DNA from 2 places in the Variovorax sp. GW823-FHT02B07 genome. Region 2 is predicted to be linked to the other one. Evidence: riboswitches for the same ligand, from Rfam matches in the RefSeq annotation. Region 2 holds a riboswitch; the other holds the start of a gene.
The links. A riboswitch is a leader RNA that binds a small molecule or an ion and turns the genes downstream of it on or off. The one in region 2 is predicted to bind cobalamin.
Positions count from the first base shown of each region.

Region 1: linked by a shared signal. The riboswitch ahead of AC1RGU_RS08580 (TonB-dependent receptor domain-containing protein) and the one ahead of AC1RGU_RS15750 (TonB-dependent receptor) in region 2 are both predicted to bind cobalamin.

Region 1 covers NZ_JBXAJX010000001.1:1,830,234-1,834,168, forward strand. The annotation lists gene AC1RGU_RS08565 (sulfite exporter TauE/SafE family protein) at 1-42, opposite strand, end outside; gene AC1RGU_RS08570 (cell division protein ZapA) at 335-685, opposite strand; gene AC1RGU_RS08575 (hypothetical protein) at 682-909, opposite strand; cobalamin riboswitch at 1,043-1,282, shown strand; gene AC1RGU_RS08580 (TonB-dependent receptor domain-containing protein) at 1,355-3,301, shown strand; gene AC1RGU_RS08585 (cobyrinic acid a,c-diamide synthase CobB) at 3,286-3,935, shown strand, end outside.
Region 2 covers NZ_JBXAJX010000002.1:1,026,342-1,030,276, forward strand. The annotation lists gene AC1RGU_RS15740 (hypothetical protein) at 1-265, opposite strand, end outside; gene AC1RGU_RS15745 (hypothetical protein) at 415-636, shown strand; cobalamin riboswitch at 718-1,000, shown strand; gene AC1RGU_RS15750 (TonB-dependent receptor) at 1,132-3,315, shown strand; gene AC1RGU_RS15755 (PepSY domain-containing protein) at 3,330-3,935, shown strand, end outside.

The DNA of each region.
Region 1 (3,935 bases), on a different contig from region 2:
TTCGGCGATCAGGAGCGGGTCGAGCAGGGCAGCGAGGTTCACGGGAGGATGGGGAAAGAACGAGCGGCTGAAAAAGCAACGGCCCCGTGCGGTGAAGCAGGGGGCCGTGGCGGGAAAAGGTGTCTGCAGATGGTGTGCCGGACCCGCATCCTGAACCAGGGTTCAGGTGGGCGAGGGCAGCAGGACTTCGGGTTCATCTGACGCGAGATGATCACGCCCGTCAAGCGATGTACCAAGCCCGGCTCCGGAGAGCATTGGAACAAGGAAATATTAAGCCCGACACGTCTGCAGACAAAACGGATTTTACGCCCCGGATGTGCCGGGCCGCGTGCCCTCAGAGCAAATGTCCATCGCCCGCCAGGGCCTGATCGAGTCTCTGAATGAGCTGGGCGGCCTGCGGGTCGGTGTCACCGGAGGTTTCGTCGGTGCTCGTTGCAGGTGCAGCAGCAGGGGCCGGTGCGGCGGCAGCAGCGGCAGAACTGGCCTGCTGGGCCGCGAGATCGAAAGCCAGGTTCAGCGAGGCGAGCACGGCGATGCGATCGCGTGCCTTCACCTTGCCCGCGTCGCGGATCTTGCACATGGCCGCGTCCACGCGGTCGACGGCCTCGCGCAGTTGCGCCTCGCCGCCGTCGGGACAGCCAAGCAAGTAGCTCTGGCCCATGATCTGTACTTCAATCTGCTTCATGCGTGATGGGAATCTTCGGAAGGGGGTTCGGCCGGCAGCCGTTCGAGCAGGGCATCGAGGCGGGTGCGGGCCGCGGCGAGCCGCGACTTCAGGCCGTCGCGTTCACGCGTGAGCGCATCGACCTGTTCCTGCAGCAGCGCGTTGGTGCGCTGCACCTCTTCGTGACGCACGAGCAGGCGTTCCACACGCTCGGCGATCTGGTCGATGGGGCTGGAGGCGGGCATGGTTGGCGATTGTAGTTTCCCGGGAATTCGGAACATCCGGCGCACCGCGCGGGGCGCGCACCGGACGTGGCCGAGATTCTGGGGCCTGCGCCGCTCGTGATCAAACCCGGTGTGGCGTGTGCGCCCCGTGGGCCTAAAATCTCGCCCGTTGGTGCTCGCGGCGTGGTTCGCACGGCGCAGTTCAACGGGAAGCAGGAGTGGACGTCCCCCGGGGCCGAAGCCGCCTGCGCTGCCCCCGCAACGGTCAAGCAGACGACGCCGCAACGCGTCACCCCTTTCCATCCAGCCACTGGGCGCCCTGAAACAGGTGCCTGGGAAGGCGGCAAAGGGTCGATCTGCCAGCCCGGATACCGGCCAACAAGGCGGCTGCCGCATCGGCAGCCATGACGCCCATGGCGCCGGCGGGGAAGCCGGCCAGGGCATAGAAGTTCGTTCGGTTCACCCCATGATTTCCTGTGTTTCCCTCTCCAGCGGCCGCGCCAGCGTGCGCCGCCACCGTCCCGCGTGCCTGCCGCTGACGCTCGCCCTGGCCTCGGCCTTCGGCGGCCTGGCCCTGGTGCCACTGGCCGCGCAGGCGCAAGCTGCTGCATCTGCCACGCTCGACGAGACCGTCGTCACCGCCAACCGCACGCCACAGGCGCTGTCGGACCTGGTGGGCGATGTCTCCGTCATCGACCGCAAGACCATCGAGCGCAGCGGTGCGACCGGCGTGGCCGACGTGCTGGCGCGCCTGCCTGGCATGGAGATCTCGCGCAGCGGCGGCGTGGGCAACGCCACCAGCGTGTTCATCCGCGGCGCCGAATCGCGCTTCACCGCGGTCTACCTCGATGGTGTGCGCATCGATTCGCAATCGACCGGCGGCGCCGGCTGGGAAGGCATTCCGCTCGCGCAGATCGACCGCATCGAAGTGCTGCGCGGCCCGGCCGCCGCGGTGTACGGCTCGGACGCCGTGGGCGGCGTGATCCAGCTCTTCACCAAGCGCGGCGAGGAGGGCGTGTCGCCCTACGCCGGCATCGGCTTCGGCAGCCACGGCCTGCGCCGGATCGAAGGCGGCGTGAGCGGCAAGTCGGGGCTGCTCGACTACTCGTTCGGCGTGGCGCATGAGGAAAGCAAGGGCTTCAACATCCAGCCGATCGCCAAGCGCACGCCTTCGAAGGACGGCTTCACCAACCCCGACCGCGACGGCTACCGCAGCACCTCGGGCAACCTGAAGCTGGGCTTCCAGATCACGCCCGACCAGCGCATCGACGCCACCTTGCTCACCAGCAACACCGAGGCGGCCTACGACCCGTCGGTGAGCTTTCGCACCAAGCCGCCGATCACCTTCCGCGACGACGTGTCGACCAACGAACTGCGCACCGCCGGGCTGACCTGGTCGGCGAAGTGGAACGACATCTACAGCACCCGCCTGCAGGTGACCGATTCGCAGACCGTCTACAAGACCCAGCCCTCGTTCTATCGCACCGAAACCCGTCTGCGCGGCTACCTGTTCCAGAACGAGTTCCGTTTCGGCGCGCACCTGGTGACCGCCACGCTCGAGCGCCGCGAAGACGCGCTCGAGAACGCGCCGACCACCTCGGCCAAGCTGTTCTCGCGCGACCGCTCGCAGAACGCCGCCGCACTGGGTTACGGCTACGTGAAGGGCCCGCATTCGCTGCAGCTGCATGTGCGCCATGACGACGACAGCGAGTTCGGCGGCAAGACCACCGGCAGCGCCGCCTACGGCTACGCGATCACGCCGAGCCTGCGCGCCACCGTGTCGGCCGGCACCGCGTTCCGCGCGCCCACGCTGTACCAGCGCTTCAGCGAGTACGGCCTGGCGAGCCTGCAACCCGAATCGAGCCGCAACGTCGAGCTGGGCCTGCAGTACACGGCCGGCGCCACGCAGGCCGGCATCGTGCTGTACCGCAACCGCGTGCAGAACCTGATCGTGTTCGACGGCAGCGCCAAGGGCTGCCAGTCGTCGTTCGGCTGCTACGCCAGCACGGCGCGTGCGCGCTACCAGGGCGTGACCCTTACGGGCGGCCACCGCATCGGCGACGTCACGCTGCGCGCCTCGCTCGACTACCAGGACCCGCGCGACCTCGCCACCGATCACCTGCTGGCACGCCGTGCCCGGGCCCACGGCACGCTGGGCGCCGACTGGCGCATTGCCGGCTGGACGCTGGGCGCCGAGGTCCAGAGCTCTGGCAAGCGCTACGACGACGCGGCCAACACCGTCAAGCTCGGCGGCTACACGCTGCTGAACCTGTCGGCCAGCAAGCAGATCATGCGCGACCTGAACCTGGTGGCGCGCGTGGACAATGTGGGCGACAAGGACTACCAGTTCGCACGGCTCTACGCCACCGGGGGCCGCACCGCGTACGTCGGACTCAAGTGGACTCCGCAGTAAACACCCGCCGCTCTTCGCTCGGCGCAGCCGTCACCTGCGCCGCGGTGCTCGTGGCCGCGCCGGCCTCGGGGCAGGGCAAGACCACGGTCGCGGCCGCGCTCGCGCGGCTGCACGTGCGCCAGGGCCGCCGCGTGCGGGCCTTCAAGTGCGGTCCCGACTTCCTCGATCCGCACTGGCTCGCGCTGGCCACCGGCGCGCCGGTGCATTCGCTCGACCTGTGGATGACCGGCGAGGCCGACTGCCGCGCGCGCCTGCATGCCGCCGCGAGCGAGGCCGACCTGGTCATCGTCGAAGGCGTGATGGGCCTGTTCGACGGCACGCCCAGCGCGGCCGAGCTGGCCGAGCGCCTGGGCCTGCCCGTGCTGGCCGTGATCGACGCCCAGGCCATGACCGGCACCTTCGGCGCGCTGGCCTACGGCCTGCAGAACTTCCGCCCGGGCCTGCCCTGGGCCGGCGTGCTGGCCAACCGCGTGGCCGGCGAGCGCCATGCCGACATGCTGAAGGACGCATTGCGCGAACCCGGCGACTGGCTCGGCGCCTTGCCGCGCAGCGCCGATTTCGCGCTGCCCGAACGCCACCTGGGGCTGGTCGGTGCCGCCGAACTCGGCGATGCGATGGTGCGGCTCGACGCTGC
Region 2 (3,935 bases):
TGAAGGCGCGCACCGTGTCGCCGTCGGTGCCGGCGGAGGGCAGGGGACTGTGCGAGGCATGCACGGTCGGCGCGATTTCCGCCAGGACGGTTTCGGCCGGTATCAGGTAGACCTCGTCGCCGCTCACGATGCCTTTCGCGATCAGCCCGTGGCCGATGCGGCTGGCGTCTTCGACGCTCGGAAACATCACCAGGGAGTAACCGGTCGGGTAGAACGCGCCACCGAAGGCGGCGCGCATGTTGGGTTCAAGCGTGAAATGTTTCATGCTGACTCCTTGTTCTGATGCAACTCCCCACCCCTAACATTAGGCCGCGCGGCGTCCGGGCACTGTAGGAGAAGCCCTAGTACTGACAACCGCGCCGGCCCCTTGCCCGTTCAAAGGCGGGTTCATTCCCTGTTTCATTTTTGACCGTCATGCCTTCGCCGAGAGACATCGCACTCACCGTCCACGAACTGGAAGAAGGGGAGTTCTACTGGGTGCTGATGGAGGCCGTGGACGGCTCGCCCGGCGACTCCACCCATGTGTACGTGCCGCTCGAAGCCGCCCACGAGCCCTACGGCACGTATTCGAATGCACTGGTGGCCGGCGTGGCGGTGCTGCGGCGGCTCTTCGGGCCCGACGGCAAGCCCGTCTGACGGGGCCCGCAAGGGAGCTGCCGGAGGGCGCTCCCTATAATCCCGGCGGTTGGAAACATTGGTTCACACCGGTGTCGTCCAACACCCCACGGTTCGAAGGTGCCCTGCACGACCAGTCACAGGATTGGCGGCGGGGTTAAACGGGAAGCAGGTGCGAGGCGTCGTTTTTTCGAACGACCCTTCCATTCCTGCGCTGCCCCCGCAACGGTCAGCGGACATCGACACCCTCAGGTCTCGGCGATTCTTCGCCCGGGCAGCCACTGCGCTTCGGCGTGGGAAGGCGAGGGCTTCGGCGCCGAGGTGCATGCATTGCACCCCGACGCACTCCGCGAGCCCGGATACCGGCCTTCGCAACCGCCTTCGGATGCTGCGGGAGTGCGTGTCCGGGCCTGCCGCTTTTCCCTCGCGCGAAACGGCACCGCCCCTCGTCTCTTCTCCCTCGGCGTCCGCGATCGGTCAAGAGCCTGCGGGGACGCGGGCTGGAGGAGAAGTCGGATGAATCGCATTGCATCGCCGCCGCGCGATCGCTCGGGCCCGCCCCTGCAACGGGTGCGCCTTTCGGGTCTTTCAGGTCTTTCGCTGGGGCTCGGCCTCGCTTGCGGGCCAGTTCTCGCCCAGTCGGGCGACACGGCCGGCCGTCCCAGCCTCACGCCCGTGCAGGTCGAAGCCAGCCGCCACACGCCGCTGGCCTTGGACGAGCCCACGCAGACCGGCAGCCGCCTGGGCCTCACGCCGCTCGAAACACCGGCCAGCATCGAGGTGCTGACCGGCGACGCCATCCGCGCGCGCGGCGACGTGTCGGTGGTCGAGGCCGCGAGCCGTGCCACCGGCATCACGGGTTCGCCCGCGCCGGGCAACGGCGGCTCGTCGCTGTCGGCGCGCGGCTTCAACGGCCACGGCTCGGTGATGCAGCTGTACGACGGCACGCGCCTGTACGTGGGCGCAGGCACCGTCACCTTCCCGTTCGACACCTGGTCGACCGACCGCATCGAGGTGCTGCGCGGCGCCGCCTCGGTGATGTTCGGCGAAGGCGCCATCGGCGGCGCGATCAACGTGGTGCCCAAGAAGCCCACGCGCGGCCCGATTCGCAACGAAGCACTCGTGACCGTCGGCTCCGACGCCACGCGCCAGGTCGCCTTCGGCAGCGGCGGGGCGATCAACGACATGCTCTCGTACCGCTTCGACATCAGCCACCGCAGGACCGACGGCTTCATGCGGCGCGGCGAGGCCGAGAGCCTGGCGGTGGGCGGCGCGGTGCGGCTCGACGTGTCGCCGCGGCTGCAGTTCACGCTCTCGCACGACGAGGGCCGCCAGACGCCGCAGCGCTACTTTGGCGTGCCGCTCGTCAACGGCCGCGTGAGCAGCCTGAACCGCGAACAGAACTACAACCTCGACGACGCCGAGGTCAAGTACCGCGACCGCTGGACCCGCCTCGATGCGCAGTGGACGCCCAACGACGCCGTCACCGTGCGCAACCAGCTCTATCGCCTGGACAGCAAGCGCCACTGGCGCGACAGCGAAACCTACACCTACAGCGCCACCACGAACCGCGTGACGCGCGGCGACTACCTGGAAATCGGCCACGACCAGGAGCAGATCGGCAACCGCACCGACGCCACCTTCAAGCACGCGCTGTTCGGCCTGAAGAACCAGGTGCTGGTGGGCTTCGACGCCAACCGCATCGACTTCCTGAATTCGAGCGACACGCCCTACGGCGGGCGCTCGGTGGTCGACGCCTTCGTCTTCAACCCCGGCTACTACGTCTCGCCCACGCCCTACCTGCCGCGCTACAAGACCAGGACCAGCACTTACGCCTTCTTCGCCGAAGACAAGCTGGCCTTCAACGAACACTGGTCGGTGGTCGGCAGCCTGCGCTGGGACCACGCGAAGATCGTGCGCACCGACCCGCAGGGCCGTGCCCCGCGCCTGGACAAGACCTTCGAGTACGCCACGGGCCGCTTGGGCGTGGTCTACGCGCCCGACGCCGCGCAGTCGTTCTATGCGCAGGTGGCGCGCGCGGCCGATCCGCTCACCGGGCTCATCAGCACCTCGGCCACGCAGGTGCCGTTCGAGCTCAGCGTCGGCAAGCAGGTCGAGGTGGGCTACAAGCGCCAGCTGGCCGAGGGCCGCGGCGCGTGGAGCGTGGCGGCCTACCGCATCGAGAAGACCAAGCTGCTGTCGCGCGACGCGAACGACCCGACCGTCGTGCAGCAGATCGGCAAGCAGTCGTCCGAAGGCATCGAGGCCACGCTCGACCTGGCGCTGACCTCCACGCTGCGCCTCGAAGCCAACGCCGCGCGGCTGCGTGCGCGCTACGACGACTTCAACGAGGCGGTCGGCAAGTCGCTGGTCTCGCGCGCGGGCAACACGCCCGCCGGCGTGCCCGAGGTGGCTGCCAACCTGTGGCTGCACTGGCGCTTCCTGCCGCAGTGGGAGGCCGAACTCGGCGTGCGCCACGTCGGCGCGCGGCAGGTCGATGCGGCCAACACGCGCCGCATCGGCTCCTACACCGTGGCCGACGCGGGCGTGAGCTGGCAGGCGAACCCGTCGCTCAAGCTCGCGCTGCGCGCCTTCAACCTCGCCGACCGCAAGTACCCGGTCTCGTTCTCGAACGGCGGCAACCAGTGGCTGCTGGGCCGGCCGCGCTCGTTCGAGCTGTCGGCGTTCGTGACCTTCTGAACAAGAATGGCCGCATGAGCACCGCATGGCAACACACATGGCCTCCGCTGCGGCGGGCGCTGTACTGGACGCACCGATGGCTGGGCATCGGCGGCTGCCTGCTGTTCGTCATGTGGTTCGTCTCGGGCGTGGTCATGATGTACGTGGGGTACCCGAACCTCACGGACGAAGAGCGGCTCGCGGGGCTCGCCCCGGTACGCCTCGAACAGGCGGTGGTCGCGCCGGCTGTCGCGCTCGATGCGCTGCCGCTCGCGGTGCGCACGCAGCCGCCCCGGCGCATGGCGCTGGAGATGCAGGCCGGCACCGACGCGCAGCCCGTGTGGCGCATCGTCGATGCGCGCGGCGGGCGGCATGCCGTGTCCGCGCGCGACGGCCATGTGCTCGGCCCGGTCGATGCCGCGCGGGCCGAGGCCATCGCCCGCGACTTCTCCGCACAGCCCGGCGCACGATGGGCCGAGACGCTGGAGCGCGACCAGTGGACGGTGCCGCAGGGCCTGAACCCGCTGCGCCCGCTGCACCGCATCGAAGTCGGCGACGCGGCGGGCACCGAGCTGTATGTGTCCTCGCGCACCGGCGAGGTGGTGCGCGACACCACGCGCACCGAGCGCTTCTGGAACTGG